Regions from separate parts of the Brevibacillus sp. FSL L8-0520 genome, predicted to be linked through region 4. Evidence: riboswitches for the same ligand, from Rfam matches in the RefSeq annotation. Region 4 holds a riboswitch; each other region holds the start of a gene.

Region 1 (4,212 bases), 1.3 Mb from region 4:
TCTTTTCGCTTGTTGTTCTTCTTGCCTTTGACGAGTGCGCCGACGGAGGAGTATCCGTGGATTTTTCCGGCGAGATCGGCCGGTTTCGGCATGGTCGTCACGACTACATCGCGCGGCGCTACCTTGACGCCTTTGACCTCGATCTCTTCGTCGCTGTCCAGTCCCAGATAGCTCAGCACCTTGAGGGTATTCACAAAGTCGGGATGGAGGGCGTACTTGAAGTCCACGTATTTGCACCCTTTTGCGCGGCCAATCGTCTCGCCAAGAGTGGTCGCTTCTTCGTGCTCCACGTTGTAGCAGTCCAGCCAGCCGATCGGCTCGGGGAATTCGAACTCCTCTTTGTTGGCAAAGGGAGTAGGCAAGTATTGTTCACCCTTGTCAGCCGTCCAGAAGTTCGGTTTGGCCAAACACTCCTGAATGGCTGTCTGCGGACTGAAGAAGGAGCAGAAGCCGTCGTAGTCGACGACGGAATTGTCGCCGTCGCGAATCAAAATCTCATCGACTTCGTCCAACTGATCCACAGCGTACCGCGCCGCGATGTTGGAGAAGCCGGGATCGCACCCAAGCCCCATGATTCCGAGAATGCCTGCCGCTTTGAATTTATCGGTCCAGGCTAGCTGCTTGCGGAGCCATTGCGGGCCGCTGGAAGCCGTGTCGATATAATGGGTTTTCGTGTTCAGGCACGCTTTCATCACTTCAAAGTTGTTTTCCGGCAAGCCGATATGCAGCAGTACGTCAATGTCAGTCAAAATAGATTGGACGCTCGATACATCGCGTGCGTCGACACGTTTTACCTGGATTTCCACATCCGTCTCCCGGCGCAGCTCGGCAGCCAGCTCTTCAGCCGGGCCGATCGATATATCTGCCAGCACCAGTTTTTGCAAATACTTCGATTTCACGATTTCACACGCGCTTACTTGTCCTACACCGCCAACTCCTAAAATAGCGACTCGCATAGAGTCCTCCTTCCATTTTTGGAAAACGTTCTATCTTCGCATTCGAAACAGCCATTTTTGCAAATGCAGATCGATCGTAGCAGGAAATACCGCGACTTGTGTCGCAACATCGATTGGTTCACGCGGACGAAGTCTCATCCAAACACCCTCCTTCTGCACACGGGCAGATCATAGTAGAAACCGAAGCTAAGTGGGACGATCGTGGATCAAAACAGGCAGCAGCCTACTCAAAAAAAAGCACCTCCTTCCTGCTGAAAAAGTCAGAGTGGAGCGTCTTTTATTCATGTATATTCGACGCACCCGACGTCCCATGCGAATGGAAAAAGGGAATTATACTCTGACTTTTCTGAAAATATATGCAAGAATGATACCAAATGACCGGCTGCTTCCTGTGCAGTATGAAGGAGCATCGGCAGTACCATTATTCTCACTATTGAGAAAGCAAAAACCAAAACAAAGTGCTGGAAATGTCTGTTGGTGCGCCATCACCTGCATGAGAACACCTTATTAAAAATGAGAAACCTTTCTTTTCAAAAATGAAAGGAATTGTCCGAAGATGAAATGTCGGAAATATCTGGTTGACGGCTCAAACCGAATTCCTTACAATGTTGCCAACAGGAAAATACTGTTCTTATCCAGAGAGGCGGAGGGACTGGCCCGATGAAGCCCGGCAACCGTCACGCAGTTTGTGACAAGGTGCCAATTCCTGCAGGACTGATGACAGTCTTGACAGATAAGAAGCGGGAGTACGTCCATTCCGGATGCCAACCTTCTTCTTAACGGGAGAAGGTTTTTTATTTGTATGATCAAATGTTTTTGAGTTATCGCAACTTCATAACTTCTTTCTTATCCAGAGAGGTGGAGGGACTGGCCCGATGAAGCCCGGCAACCGTCACGCAGTTTGTGGCAAGGTGCCAATTCCTGCAAGACAGCAGCAGTATGTCTTGGCAGATGAGAAGGAGGCCCCCTGTAGCTCGCGAGCCTTCTTCTTAAACGGAAGAAGGCCTTTTTTATGTTTGAAATGAGAAAAAGAGGTGGAGTACATGAGTGCAAGTGTGGTAAAAGTAGGATTGCTTGGCGTAGGGACGGTGGGGGGCGGCGTCTTGAAAACGATCCGCTCTCAGCAGCAAAAGCTGTCGGACAGGTTGGGCAGACGTGTCGAGGTGGTCAAGGCGCTGGTCCGCAATGCGGAAAAGCAGCGGTCTGTACCGATTGAGAACAATCTGATCACGACCCGGTTTGAAGAAGTGCTGGCGTCGGACGTGGACATCGTCGTCGAGGTGATGGGCGGCGTCGAGCCGACATACGGCTATGTCCGTGCACTGATTGAAAAGGGCTGTCACATCGTCACCGCGAACAAGGAGCTGCTTGCCAAGCACGGAACGGAGCTGGTGCGGCTAGCCAATCGGCACGGCGTTCAGCTCGCGTACGAGGCCAGCGTAGCCGGAGGGATTCCGATTCTCGGCGTGCTGCGCCAGTTTCTCCGGACTAATGACATCGTATCGGTCAGCGGCATTTTAAACGGGACGACGAATTACATCCTGACGCGGATGGAACAGGAAAAGCTTCCCTACGCCGAAGTGCTGAAGCAGGCGCAGGAGCTGGGCTACGCCGAAGCGGACCCCGCCTCGGACGTAGAGGGCTGGGATGCCTTGTACAAAACGTACATCCTCGCCCAGCTCGTATTTGGTGAATCGCTGCCGCTGCATGCAGCCGAGAGGCAGGGGATTGAAAAGCTGCATCTCGGACAGATCGGCCTCGCCCGCGAATTGGGGTACCGGATCAAGCTGCTGGCCAAGGCTTCCAAGGCCGGGGGCGGTCTACAGCTTTCCGTCCGTCCAACGCTTCTGCCGCTGGATCACCCACTCGCGCAGGTGCAGGATGCCTACAACGCCGTGCAGGTGTCGGGCAATATCGTCGGCGACCTTTTGTTCATGGGCAAAGGGGCAGGCGAGCTTCCGACAGCAAGCGCTGTGGTGGAGGATCTGGCCTATTTGCTGACCCAGCGCTTCACTCCTCAGCCGGTCTGGCAGGAAAGCGAGCCGGCAGGCAATCGGGAAGCCGGGGAGAAGCGGTGCTTTTGCTATCTGGAAAGTAAAGCGTTGCGGGGAACGCCTGATCAAGTCACGCATTTTTTGGATCGGGCAGGAGTTCTCGTGGAAAAACAGCGAATACAATATGACTGGGCGAGCGTCTTGCGCATCGGCATGATTGCCAGCGGTTTTGCAGAGGAGCACAAGAAGGCGCTGCACCGCGATTTCGGCATCAGGGCGGAAGAGTTTCCCGTGTTGTGAGCGGAGACGGCCCAATGCTTCGGGATATAGACCGCATCCGGTTTCACCCCTAATAGAGGAGAAAAAGGGTGCCCGTATCCCGCGGTAGAAGGAGGAAGCTCATGGATACAAAGTATGTGCTCGCAATCGATCAGGGGACGACCAGTTCCCGGGCCATCTTGTTCGACAAGCAAGGAAGCATCGTCGGGATGGCCCAGAAAGAATTTCCCCAGCTCTTTCCCCAGCCAGGATGGGTAGAGCACAATGCCCTGGACATCTGGTCATCGGTCGTCGGCGTAATCGGCGAGGTTTTGGCCAGCCACAATGTTTCGGCGCAGGAAGTGGCAGCCATCGGGATCACCAATCAACGCGAGACGACCGTGGTGTGGAACAAGCATACCGGAGTGCCCATCTATCACGCAATTGTCTGGCAGTCGAGACAGACAGCGGGAATTTGCGAAGAGCTCAAAAGCAAGGGATACGACCCATTGTTTCGGGATACGACCGGTCTGCTGATCGATGCTTACTTTTCGGGCACAAAAGTAAAATGGATTCTCGACCATGTGGAAGGCGCCCGCGCTTTGGCGGAGCAGGGCGACCTCCTGTTCGGAACGATTGACACGTGGCTGATCTGGAAGCTGTCCGGCGGCCGGGCGCATGTGACCGACTATACCAACGCGTCGCGCACACTCATGTACAATATTTTTGATTTGAAGTGGGACGATGAGCTGCTGGCTCTGCTCGATGTCCCGCGTGCGATGCTGCCTGAGGTGAGAAGCAGCTCGGAGGTGTATGCGGTAACCGACAAGGATTTGTTCTTTGGCGTCGAGGTTCCGATCTCGGGGGCGGCAGGAGACCAGCAGGCCGCTTTGTTCGGGCAAGCCTGCTTCGAGCGGGGCATGGCCAAAAATACATACGGCACCGGCTGTTTTTTGCTGATGAACACCGGAGAACAAGCCGTTCGCTCCGAGCATGGCTTGCTG
Region 2 (4,212 bases), 2.5 Mb from region 4:
ATCTCAGCCACTTGATGCTTGTAACTCATAGTGATGCAAACTCCCTTCATCATGAAAAATAAAAAAACCTCTGCGTCTCTGATTGATCAAGAGACGAGAGGTATTCTCCCGCGGTGCCACTCTTTTTGCCATGCAGCCTTTACATTTCGGGCAGCACAGCCGCTTTGTTCTGCGATAACGGGCAGACCCGGCTGCCTTACTTGCTCCAGAGATAAACCGGGCAATCAGACAGCATCTCCGAGGTGCGATTCCTGCCGCCATCCTGCACCGGGCTTACACCATCCCCGGCTCGCTTGGGCATTTTGACGGAGTACTTTCCTCATCATCGATCCTTTATGATTCATCCATTATAGCGAAAAGGATGCGGCTTTCGCAACTCAATCATCCGCTTTTTTTATGATCGCATCGAGATCGCGAAACAGGTCGCGGGTCAGCGATTCTTTGTCTTCGGCAGCATTCCATTGCTGCTTGAACTGCTGCAGCTTCTCGAGCAAAGCCAACTCCGCCTCCGCGTCCTTTTCCAGATCGTGATTTTCACTCGGGTCGAATGGCATCAGCCGCTCATCCGTGCCGCTGCGAAGATAGGCGGTTTTCCAGTTGTCCGGAAACTGATAAGCCTGCTCTCCGAACAGAATCGCGAGAACATCGTCCGATTCAAGCGGCAGGAAGTGGTCGAATTCGTCGCGCCTGCCCCCTTCGGACAGATTGATATGTGTAAAGGAATACCGGAGATAGTGTTGGCCATTTTCGCTGTCTTTCACGACAGAATATGTCTCGAAGTCGGTTTGTTCCAGTTCTTTTACCGTTTCGATACGCGATAGGAATTCGTGCTTGTCACAAGGGTGTAGTGGATCCAAAGCGTTTCGCTCCTTTGCTTGGCTTCGACCTCATCATAGCAAAAGGGGCATGGATTGACAATGAGCGGGGACAGCGGGCGGACTGGAGCTGGAACACTAGTCGATCGGTATGTAAATTTTTATTTTCATTTGATCCGGGTACACGGACTGGCGGACATCGGTTATTTCAAAATCAGGTCCTTCTCTTCGCTCGTAGTTGGAATTCGGAAGCCAGGTGCCGTAAATATAGGTTCTTGTATTTTGGACAGAGCCGATCACCCTGAATTCGGCGTATTTCCCTGCCGGAAGCAGACAGTGGACAAAGCCATCCTCCAGCTCGCCATCCAAGTTTTTTACCTCTTCGCCGACGATGAACGTAAAGTCGCCGTTATCCTGGAAATCGCACGAAATGCCGTATGCCATGTCAGGGGCGGCTTTGTTGGGAATCCGCATATAGTGTCCATTCCTTCCGAAATCGGCATAGAAGCGGGGAATGTCCTCAAAGTAGCGTTTGTTGTTCAGATTTGTCTTGTAGGCGTACCCGACGATGGCAATGCTGTTTAATTGCACAATGTTTGGTTTGTTCATGCTTATTTCTCCCTTTGCTCGTTTTTGATCATCCAAAAAATCCAGCTTCTTTTGCAGGAAAATAGGTATGTTCGCCTTTCGGAACTTGGCCGGGGTGATGCCGAAAGTAGCTTCAAAAGCACGGGTAAACGCCTCCTGGGAGCCGTACTGGCAGGCGATAGCCAGATCAAGGATGCTTGTTTGCGTCTGTTTCAACAAAACGGCGGCCTCGCTCAGCCTTCTTTTTCGTATGTACTCGTGAACCGAAAAACCGGAGATCGCTTGAAACAGCCGTTGAAAATGAAAGGCGGAAAAACAGGCTTCCGCGGCAATATCCGCGATATTCACCTCCTCTTGAAGATGCTTTTCGATAAATTCGATTGCGCATTGAATCCGCTCGTAGTGATCCATACCTGCCTCCATTTCCCAGATGTGCTACTCCTATTGTACAGCCGGGAAGACGATGTTTTTTGATAATCTGTGCCGATTTGGCAAGTGATTGCTTGATTTCTTCAAAGTGCACCTGTTGGACAAGAAAAAAGAAGCCTGGATTCCAGGCCCCTTTTTCAAGCAGCTGCTTAGCAGTCGTTATTGCACCCTACGATGACCAGCAGGATAAACAGAACGAGCACTAGGGCGAAGCTGTCACCGAAGATATTGTTTCCGCAGTAGGATGTACTCATGTCGTTTTCCTCCTTTCCGATATGCTTTAGTCTATACACGGGAGTCATGAAGAGTGTGGGCGATTGACTATATGGGGCAAATATGGGCGCCGGACTTGCGTGGATACGGACAATTTCTTCATTGACGCGGGGGAGGGGGGGTGTTAAGATACTTTCAAACCTTGCAATTACTGGAACGAATCGAATAAAAAAGCGACATCTCTTATCCAGAGAGGCAGAGGGACTGGCCCGATGAAGCCTCGGCAACCGGAATTTTCAGGTGCCAATTCCAGCAAAGCCGTGTGCTTTGAAAGATGAGAGGATGCGTCAGGCGTATCGTATTCGCGGACAAATCCTCTTCTGCACACAGAAGAGGTTTTTTGTTTATCTGAGATGATCTGCTTTGAGAAAAGGAGTCTGCCATGAAACCGAATTTTCGCGAACAGCTTTACCGAAAAATTCTGATACTGGACGGCGCGATGGGAACAATGCTGCAGCAAGCCAACCTGACTGCCGAGGACTTCGGCGGAGAGGAATACGACGGCTGTAACGAGCTGTTGAACCTGACCCGGCCGGACGTCATCCGCTCGATCCATGAAAAGTACCTGGAGGCGGGTGCCGATATTATCGAGACGAATACATTTGGCGCTACGTCCATCGTCCTGGCCGAGTATGACGTGGCGGAAAAGGACCTGGAGATCAACATCGCCGCTGCAAAAATCGCTCGCGAGGCCGCAGATGCCTATTCCACGCCTGAGTGGCCTCGCTTTGTGGCAGGGGCGATGGGCCCGACGACCAAGACGCTTTCTTTGACGGGCGGGGTCACCTTTGACGAGCTGGTCGAGTCGTATTACCGCCAGGCAAAAGGGCTTTTGATCGGGGGAGCGGATGTGCTGCTTCTGGAAACCTCGCAGGATACGCTGAACGTAAAAGCGGGCGGCATCGGCATACGCAAGGCTTTTGATGAGCTGGGGACGGAAGTGCCGGTCATGCTTTCGGGGACGATTGAGCCGATGGGCACGACGCTGGCGGGACAAAACATCGAAGCGTTCTACGTCTCGCTTGAGCACCTCAAGCCTGTCAGCATCGGGCTGAACTGTGCGACCGGTCCCGAGTTCATGCGCGACCATATCCGCACGCTATCCGGTCTTGCAGACTGTGCCGTGAGCTGTTATCCCAATGCCGGTCTCCCGGACGAGAACGGCCACTATCACGAAACTCCGCAAGGGCTGGCGGCAAAAGTCAAGGCATTTGCCGAGCAAGGATGGCTCAATGTGGCGGGCGGATGCTGCGGAACCACGCCCGACCACATCCGGGCGATGGCCGAAGCCTTGAAAGACTGCAAGCCGCGTGCCCGGCAAGAGCATGCAGTCAGCGCCGTGTCCGGGATCGATGTCGTCTACGTGGAACAGGACAACCGCCCGCTGCTGGTCGGGGAGCGCACGAACGTCATCGGGTCCAAGAAATTTCGCGATCTGATCGCAGCCGGACAATACGAGGAGGCTTCCGATATCGCAAGGGCACAGGTGAAGCGGGGGGCTCATGTCATCGATATTTGTCTGGCCGACCCGGACCGCGACGAGTACGGCGATATGGAAAAATTCCTTCAATATATTGTGAAAAAAGTAAAGGCGCCTCTCATGATCGATTCCACGGATGCGCGCGTTATGGAGCTGGGGTTGAAATATTCCCAAGGGAAAGCGATTCTCAACTCGATCAACCTCGAAGACGGGCTCGAACGGTTCGAGCAAGTCGTGCCCTTGATCCACAGATACGGGGCCGCAGTTGTCGTCGGAACTATCGACGAGACCGGCATGGCTGTCACCGCCGAGCGAAAGCTGGAAGTGGCAAAACGCTCCTATGACCTTTTGGTAAACCGGTTTGGCGTCAATCCGCGGGACATCATCTTCGACCCGCTCGTGTTTCCTGTCGGTACAGGAGACGAACAGTACATCGGCTCTGCCAAGGCGACAGTAGAAGGCATTCGCCTGATCAAAGAAGCGATGCCCGAGTGCAAGACCATTCTCGGCGTCAGCAACGTGTCGTTTGGTCTTCCGGCCGCAGGTCGGGAAGTGCTGAATGCCGTTTTCCTCTACCATACGACAGTCGCTGGTCTCGATTATGCCATCGTCAATACGGAGAAGCTG
Region 3 (4,212 bases), 1.2 Mb from region 4:
TCGATTGGAGCTGGTGGCCGGGATGACCCGCTAGTCCCGTATAATGTACCTTTGCAACGGAAGGATGATTTGCGAGCCATCGAGCGATCTTTTCCGCTGTTTGGGTGCTTACATCCAGTCTGGCTTTCAGCGATTTCAGCCCGCGCATCACCAGCCAGGAATCCTGCGCTCCGAGTACCGCTCCCATGCCGTTTTGGATAAAGTAAAGCTGTTCACCCAGCTCAGCATCCTTGGTAACAGCCAGCCCTGCAACGACATCGCTGTGGCCGCCGATGAACTTCGTCGCTGAGTGGATGACGATATCTGCTCCGAGTTCAAGCGGACGCTGGTAGTACGGGGTCAGAAACGTATTGTCGACAATGACTATGATATTCTTGGCCTTTGCGATATGGCAGACAGCTGCGATGTCTGTCACCTTCAACGTCGGATTAGAAGGTGTCTCCAGGTAGATCCCGCGAGTGCGAGGAGTGACGGCTCTCTCCACTGCCTCTACGCAGGTCGTATCCACGAACGTAACGTCAATATTCATGCGGGACAACACTTTGGTCAAAAAGCGATACGTTCCGCCGTAGACATCTTCTGCCACGACAACATGATCGCCCGCGGAAAACAGCATAAACACGCTGGAAATCGCGGCCATGCCGGAAGCAAATGCAAATCCCCGCGCACCGCCCTCCAGGACGGCAATCGCCTCTTCCAATGCATGCCGGGTCGGGTTGCCGGACCGCGCATAGTCGTATGCGCCCGGACGGTCCAAATCCGCTTGGTGAAACGTAGATGCCTGGTAAATCGGCGTGGATGCCGCACCGGTCACCGGATCGAAACAAGATGTCCCGTGAAGCAGTTTCGTGGCAAATTTCATCGTCTACACCCTTCCGCTACCAGACTTGCATCGAGAGCCTGTATCAAATCATGAATCAAATCATCCGGATGTTCAACTCCTACCGACAATCGCAGCAAACGATCACAGACCCCGACGTATTCTCGAATTTTTTGCGGAATGTCGGCATGAGTCTGTGTCGCCGGATACGTGCACAAAGACTCGACGCCTCCCAGACTCTCCGCAAAAGAGATGATGCGCAAGTTTTCCAAAAACGGCCCCACCTGAGCAGAGAAGCGAACGCGGAAGGACACCATGCCGCTGTAACCGGTCGCCTGTTTGCTCTGAATCTCGTAGCCGGGATGATCGTCCAATCCCGGATAGAATACATCGGTGACCGCCGGATGCTCCCGCAGTTTGCGCGCAACCTGGAGAGCATTGCTCTGATGTCGCTCCATACGCAAAGCGAGCGTCTTCATGCCTCTGACCAGCAGCCAGCAATCCTGTGGGCCGAGGGTTGCACCGATGGAGTTGTGCAAAAACCGGACCTTTTCAGACAACTCAGCGCCTTTTGTCACAATCAGGCCAGCCAGCACGTCATTGTGGCCTCCAAGATATTTCGTCCCGCTATGGAGCACCAGATCTGCCCCCAGCTCCAGTGGACGCTGATAGTACGGCGTCATAAAGGTATTGTCCACGATGGTCAGCAAACCGCTTCGTTTGGCGATCCCGGCTACGCAAGCGATATCCGTTATTTGCATCAGCGGATTTGTCGGCGTCTCGATGAGAACGGCTTTTGTCTCCGGACGGATCGCGCCCGCAAATGCCTGAAGATCGCGCAGATCAACATAGCTGAACTGGAGCCCGTAGCGGGAAAGGACCTGCTCAAAAAGACGGTATGTCCCACCGTATAAATCAAGCGAAACGATCAAATGGTCGCCTTGAGAAAAAAGTCCCATGACTGTGTGAATCGCTGCCATCCCGGAAGCACAGGCAAAACCGGCATCACCGCACTCGGCCTCTGCGATCGCCTCCTCCAGCACCTTGCGTGTCGGATTGGCCGTACGGGTGTAATCGTATCCGGTACTTTGACCAAGAGACGGGTGGCGGTAAGCGGTCGCATAGTAAACCGGGAAGCTTACCGCGCCCGTGATCGTATCACGACCTACCCCCGCCTGTACCAGTTTCGTTTCCAGATGCATAGCAATCTCTCCCTCTGCTTTGATGTTGAGGGCATGAAAAAGCCCTCTTTTCTTTTGAAAAGAAGGCTTTGTTTACGTCGCCGCAAGCAAACCCTTCTCATCTTTCAGAGCATGATTTGCTCTGCAGGAATTAGCACCAGTATCGTCCTGTTAACAGGAAAATTGGTTGCCGGGCATCATCGGGCCAGTCCCTCCGCCTCTCTGGATAAGAAGTTTGCTATTCAATTTGTTGATCCTAATACTAACGGAAATATCGAGTGATTGTCAACAGATATTTCCTCTTCGTTTTCACCCGTTTTCTCTGTTACTCCGCTTTGCGCAGTGCTGTCATCACCTGATTGTCCAGCTTCGCCGCCGCATTTTTATCATATGTTTTTTCATACTGCGGTTCTACGGAGATACGGGAACCGTAGAACATGACATCACGCACCGCCTCAATGGTAACCTCCACCATCGCCAGCTTCAGGGGAACCTCCTCCATCCGCTCACTCTTCAATACAGCCCTTCCGTTAATGGCATAAGAAGAGCCAGCACCAATCAAATGCAGAACCACTTGTGGCTGCTTGGCGATATTGGTCAAGATGCGTGAACGGTTGTCTACCGCAAACCGGATGACTTGCGGCGATGCCGCAAACGTCCAGGAAAGCGAGCTGAGCGATGGCGCCCCAGACTCATGGTCAATGGTGCCCAATGTGATAAACCGCTCCTGCTGCAACAACCCGAACAGTTCCTCCGAAAGCGTTTGGGATACGGTCTCAGCCATTCCGAAGCCTCCTTGTGTAAGTTTTGTACGTCTATTGTACCCGCCAAGGAAGAGATAGGCAAACCTTTCCGGCATGCGCTTGATTCTTCCCCTTTTTTTCCCTACACTGTTACTTAACTGGTAACCATAGGAGACAGGAGGAGAAACCAGATGTCACAAAGCCCCACAGACCGCCTGTTGTCAAAGATTGACCAGCTCCTCGAAGAAATTCAGGAGGCACGCAAATTAAATGACCGGATGGACAAAATCGCCATGTTTTTAGAGGATATCCGTCTGGCAGATGTCATTCAAAATTATACAGCCCCGCGCAAGCTGCTTTGGATCAATTTCCTGGCAGGTCTGGCACGGGGCCTGGGACTGACGATCGGAACAGCCATCGTACTGGCCATTCTCGGTTCCGTCCTGAGCAAATTCCTCTCGATTCCCATCATCGGGGACTACATCAGCCAACTGATGGATTATGTCTCCACCTACCGTCAGCCCTAGTCAAATGGAATGATTGGCAAGCTGCCCGGAGCAGAAAGAAGATTGCCATTCGTGGCCGCTCAAGAATGCAACGGATTAGTCGTTGTCGCGATCGTCGTTATCGTCATCGTCTCCGTCATCGTCATGGCCATGCTTTTTCCAGTAGCCATACGCATTTCCGTTCGGATGCTTTTTGTCTTTGTCCTTCTTTTTCTTATCTTTATCTTTATCGTCATCAACTTCGTTTACTGGCGTACCGTGAGGAATGTCAGCTTGTGCTACGACCTTCCCGTCAACGACTACTTCCAGATGGACGGACTTGGCGCTGTAAGAACGATTTTTGTAAGAGAGCTCCACTTCGAACTCCCCGTCATCGTCTATCTTGACCTCGTGTTTTTTGCCGTCCGGAGCGATTACATACAGCTTCGCTTTTTGGTTTTTGGAGAATCCTGCGATTTCCCCTTCTACTTCAATTTCCTTATCTTTGGCGTCAAGCTTGGCGGTTCCGGTAATTTTGTATTGGGCAGGCTTCGGCGTTTCCGGCTTGGTCGGTTTATCCGGCTTGTTGACAACAAGCAGATCGACGGATTCCGAATCAAGCTTCTTGCCGTCCTTGTACACCTCAATCAATACTTTCCCTTTGTCAGCCTCTACATCCTTCATGGTGACTGAATAGGAGCCGACACCGTCCCACAGCTTTTTCACGCCGGCGCCTCTCTTGTCTCCGTCATAGGTCACGACTACTTTGCCTGCCGTAAGGTTTACAATGCCGTTTACTTTCAATTCACCCTTTTTGCTATCCAAAACAGCCTGCGTATGAATCAAAACATCGGAATCTACAACAGTTCCCGAGTTGATCCGCACTTCGCGGGTATCGACCAGTTTGTCGTTGACGTAAGCTTTCACTGTCGCGTATTGCGGAGTCGCGCTCACAGTGGCCGCAAAGCTCACCGAAAAGCTGT
Region 4 (4,212 bases):
GCCACCACTGCCCGCTCAGCACAACCGCCAGCGCGTCGTTGGCCATCGTTCCCCAACTGGCCGTCGGCGCTTGCACGCCCAGACCGAGAAAGCTGAGAAACGACTCGGCGAAGATCGCATGCGGAATCGTAAAGGTCAGGTTGACGATGATCACGCCAATCGTATTGGGCAGCAGATGCCTGATGATGATTTTGGCATGGGAGGTGCCCAGCTTTTCTGCCGCCAGCACAAACTCCTGCCGCTTGATCTGCATGAGCTGTCCTCTGACCAGGCGGGCCATGCCCACCCAGCCGGTCAGCGAAAGCGCAATAATGATCGTGGCGAGTCCCGGCTCCAGAACGACCATCAGCAGGATCACCACCAGCAGATACGGGATGCTGTAGAGAATTTCAGCCAGCCGCATCAGGATGTTGTCCACTCGGTCACCCAGCCTGCTCCTTCCTGCCATGTATCCGGAAATGCCGCCGATGCACACACCGATTACCAGGTCGATGGCCGCCGCCACCACACCGATAAACAAAGAGATGCGGCCGCCCATCCAGGTACGCGCCCACATGTCCCGGCCCAGATCGTCCGTTCCAAACCAGTGCTCGCCCGAGGGCGGCAGATTCCCCTGCGTCAACGACTGCTCATGCGGGCTGTGAGGAACGAGCATCGGTCCGAAGATCGAGAGCGCCACCACCGCCGCGAGCAGGAAGAACCCGAGTATCGCCAGCTTGTTGCGGCATACCCGCTGCCATACCTCCTGCCAATACCCGAGGCTGGGACGTTCCCGCTCTTCCCCGGCAAGCCGGCTTGGGTCGACAGGTCGAAACAGCGAATCCAGTTGTGTTGCCTGATTGGCCATAACGCTATCTCCCTCCGCTCGTCAATCTGATGCGCGGGTCAATCACCCGGTACAGCAGGTCGATGATGTACAAAGTAAAAATGAGCACAAAGCTGTAAAAAACAGTCATTCCCAAAATGACCGGATAATCGCGGTTAAAAATGCTTTCCACGAAGTATTTGCCAAGCCCCGGAATGGCGAAAATCTTTTCCACCACAAAGGTTCCGGTCATCAGGTTGGCAAACAGCGGACCGACAAAGGTAAGCACCGGCAGTATGGTATTGCGCATCCCGTGTCTGACGACGATGGAAAAGGTGCCAAGCCCTTTCGCCTCCGCCGTGCTTATGTATTCCTGCTGCCAGACTTCCAGCATGCTGGCTCGTACGAATCGGGCGATAATGGCAAGCGGCCCGATGGCGAGCGCAAGCGTCGGAAGAACCGAATGCTCCCAGCTCCCCCAAGCCGCGACGGGCAAAAGCTCCCATTTGACCGCCATGTATTTGATCAACAGCGGTGCCAGAATAAAACTGGGGACGGAAATCCCGACGATGGCCGCGAACATGGACAGAAAATCCAACGCCCGGTTTTGGTAGAGCGCCGCGACGATTCCGACTGTGATCCCACCTGCCAGCGCGACAAGAAACGCCTGGAGCCCCAGAACAGCCGAGGCGGGAAAGCCCTCCGCAATCAGCGTGTTCACGTCCCTTGTCTTGGACTGGATGGACGGCCCCAGGTCAAATTGCACCAAGCCTTTCAGATAGAGCAGGTACTGCATAGGGATCGGCTCATCCAGGTTGTACTGGGCCCGCATGTTTTTCACGACTTCTTCCGGAAGCATTTTGGCGTCAGACGCGAACGGGTCGCCCGGAATCAGGTGCATGATCACAAACGTCACCGTGACAATGATCCACAGCGTAACCAGCATGAGAAAGCCACGCTTGACCGCATAATGAAGCACGTTGTTTCCTCCTTTGTGCAATTGTAATACTAAGTAAATAAATACGAATACTATGGATTATACATACAGAAAGCCCCTCTCCAGAAAGAAGAGGGGCGATTTGTACGGTTCCCACCTTCTTATCTCTCAGAATAACTCCGCAGGATTTAGCACCGTAAGGTCCATCAGACCAAGGTTGCCGGGTTTCATCGGGCCAGTCCCTCCACCACTCTCGATAAGAATGTTTTATGAAGTTAAATTTCATTCACTAAATTCTTTTTTATCTTATCATTTTACTTGGATATGTCAATGCGGTTTTAGTGCATTTGATTTTTGTTTATTTGTTACAGCTTTCATAGAAATGGACAAAAAAATCAATTTACGAGATCTGACGATAGTTACTTTCTATCTTACTGGAATGTAATAAATATAAAAGCAATAGTGATCAATAGAAAAAGAACAAATAATATCCCAAACACTATACATGTGTTTGCTGCTTTTTTAAATCTTGTCAAATTGGAGTTATTCAAAGACTCGATAGAACTAAAGAAACTTTTCAATGCTCCTATTAAAAAAAGAAATGTAAAGAAAGAAAATAAATACAGCAATATCATCACTTTCCTTTCTTTCTTAACCTTATATGGCATTATCATCATGGAGTCAATCGCCTAATCCGGCAAATTCCCAGTCCTCGTCCCAACTTCATAAGAAGCCCGCACATGATCATACATAAGATGCAAAATCATGCCGGTCGCCGCATGATCCAGGTTATGGCAGTGGTCCATCCACATGCCCGGATTGTCCGCGACAAATGCGACCTCATACGATTCGCCGGGCAGCACGTTTAACGTGTCGGTAAGCCATGGAGTCTTCACCTTCTCGCCGTTCTTCTTCAAAACCGTCATATGATGCCCATGCAAATGCATCGGATGCTCGGTCAAGCTTTTATTCACAAAGGTCGTTTTGACGCTATCGCCTTCTTTGACGACAAAAGTCGGCACCCGGGGATACACCTCTCCATTGATCGTCCACAAAAAATGAAACGTGCCGTTGTAAAATCCCATCTCGTTTCCGAGAATCATTTGGAATTCCCGATCGAATTTTTTCGCTGCCGTGACGTCATTTGTGACGGGCTTACCGTAATCGGACGGGTCGAACTCGGCGGATTCCGCCTTGAAGATCGGTTCCTCCGGAGGGGTTTCGGTATAAAAAATGATGCCAGGATTGCTCGTGTTCTTGTAATCGCCGAGTTTAAAGAGAACGGGACGGTCCGGCATCGTGAAGGTCACGTCGTATCTGCCGCCCGAACCAAGCCGCAACGCTGTTTGATCGGACAATGGCTGCGGGTCTTGAATCCGCATCCCGTCAATGCTCGTGATTCGGAAATCGGTCCCCTGCAGAAGATATTTTTGTGAAAGCTTATGCGTATTGATGATTCTCAGCTTTACTTTCTTCCCCGGCTTTACCTGCTTCGTTTGCCAACCGTCTTCTTTTCCAAAGGCATGTTTATACCCTTGGCTGGTCGTCCAGCGATGGTTGATGACGGTAAACTGTTCGTCAAAGGTTTCCGCGTCCTGCTTCGACTCGACAATCAGCGTGCCGAAAAACCCTTTCACCACTTGCTCCGACGCTTGCTGATGAGAATGGAACCAGTACGTCCCTTCCTGCTCGGCCCGAAACTTGTAAGTAAACGATTGCCCCGGTTTCACGACATTTTGCGTCATCCCCGGCACGCCGTCCATTGCATTCGGCACGTTATAGCCATGCCAATGAATCGTCACTCCGCTATCGATATCTTTATTGATCAGCTTCACTTCGACCATATCGCCATGCTTCACCCTGAGCTCGGGAGCGATTTCGCCGTTATACGTCCAGGCATCGATCACGGCTCCAGACGCAAGCGGTATCTTCTCTTGCTGTGCCACCAGTTCGAACTTCACATCGGCAGGAGCGGAAATATCTCCGGTCAGAGCTGCTACTTCAACTGTCCCCGTGCCGGTTTGATGATGAGCGCCATGCTGCTCATGACGATGATGCCCGGAGCCTGCAGACATCCGTGTAGCCGCGCCGCCCCCTTCGTCAATCCGGTCGTGATTCATCATGTCGGATGCTTCCGGCAGCTTGGAGGCTTGCACTCCCGCCAGTACGTTTGATACAAGGATGGCGATTGCGACCACGGCGGTTAGCGTACCAGCAGCAACGAAGTTGACCATCCTGTAAACAAGCCCGCGCTGAAGCGGTTCCCCCCGTACAACCTTCGCGTACCTTCTTCTTGCAAAAATCGCCGGCACAAGCAAAAGGAGCGCAACCAGCATCATCCGTTGAACGACCTCAAACGGGCCGGGCAGAACAGGCTGGGCAAAGACGGTGCTGAAAGCAGCAATGCCGGATGCGAGCGCTGCCGCATAAAAGGACAGCAGTACGGATGGATGAGCCACTGTGCGCAACG

What was found. A riboswitch is a leader RNA that binds a small molecule or an ion and turns the genes downstream of it on or off. The one in region 4 is predicted to bind S-adenosylmethionine.
Region 1: another riboswitch for S-adenosylmethionine. It lies ahead of NSQ24_RS16655 (homoserine dehydrogenase); the one in region 4 lies ahead of NSQ24_RS22915 (ABC transporter permease).
Region 2: another riboswitch for S-adenosylmethionine. It lies ahead of metH (methionine synthase); the one in region 4 lies ahead of NSQ24_RS22915 (ABC transporter permease).
Region 3: another riboswitch for S-adenosylmethionine. It lies ahead of NSQ24_RS17215 (aminotransferase class I/II-fold pyridoxal phosphate-dependent enzyme); the one in region 4 lies ahead of NSQ24_RS22915 (ABC transporter permease).

The regions. Positions count from the first base shown of each region.
Region 1 is NZ_CP150171.1:3,336,042-3,340,253, reverse strand. Features, by position in the region: gene NSQ24_RS16660 (saccharopine dehydrogenase C-terminal domain-containing protein) at 1-956, opposite strand, end outside; SAM riboswitch class I at 1,585-1,696, shown strand; SAM riboswitch class I at 1,800-1,914, shown strand; gene NSQ24_RS16655 (homoserine dehydrogenase) at 2,000-3,250, shown strand; gene glpK (glycerol kinase GlpK) at 3,352-4,212, shown strand, end outside.
Region 2 is NZ_CP150171.1:2,197,647-2,201,858, forward strand. Features, by position in the region: gene argS (arginine--tRNA ligase) at 1-29, opposite strand, end outside; T-box leader at 87-335, opposite strand; gene NSQ24_RS10920 (hypothetical protein) at 378-857, opposite strand; gene NSQ24_RS10925 (AraC family transcriptional regulator) at 954-1,814, opposite strand; gene NSQ24_RS10930 (YjcZ family sporulation protein) at 1,982-2,086, opposite strand; SAM riboswitch class I at 2,286-2,386, shown strand; gene metH (methionine synthase) at 2,488-4,212, shown strand, end outside.
Region 3 is NZ_CP150171.1:3,454,574-3,458,785, forward strand. Features, by position in the region: gene NSQ24_RS17210 (aminotransferase class I/II-fold pyridoxal phosphate-dependent enzyme) at 1-862, opposite strand, end outside; gene NSQ24_RS17215 (aminotransferase class I/II-fold pyridoxal phosphate-dependent enzyme) at 859-2,022, opposite strand; SAM riboswitch class I at 2,117-2,234, opposite strand; gene NSQ24_RS17220 (pyridoxamine 5'-phosphate oxidase family protein) at 2,327-2,785, opposite strand; gene NSQ24_RS17225 (DUF5665 domain-containing protein) at 2,936-3,271, shown strand; gene NSQ24_RS17230 (hypothetical protein) at 3,347-4,212, opposite strand, start outside.
Region 4 is NZ_CP150171.1:4,677,116-4,681,327, forward strand. Features, by position in the region: gene NSQ24_RS22910 (ABC transporter permease) at 1-847, opposite strand, end outside; gene NSQ24_RS22915 (ABC transporter permease) at 852-1,784, opposite strand; SAM riboswitch class I at 1,901-2,005, opposite strand; gene NSQ24_RS22920 (multicopper oxidase family protein) at 2,432-4,212, opposite strand, start outside.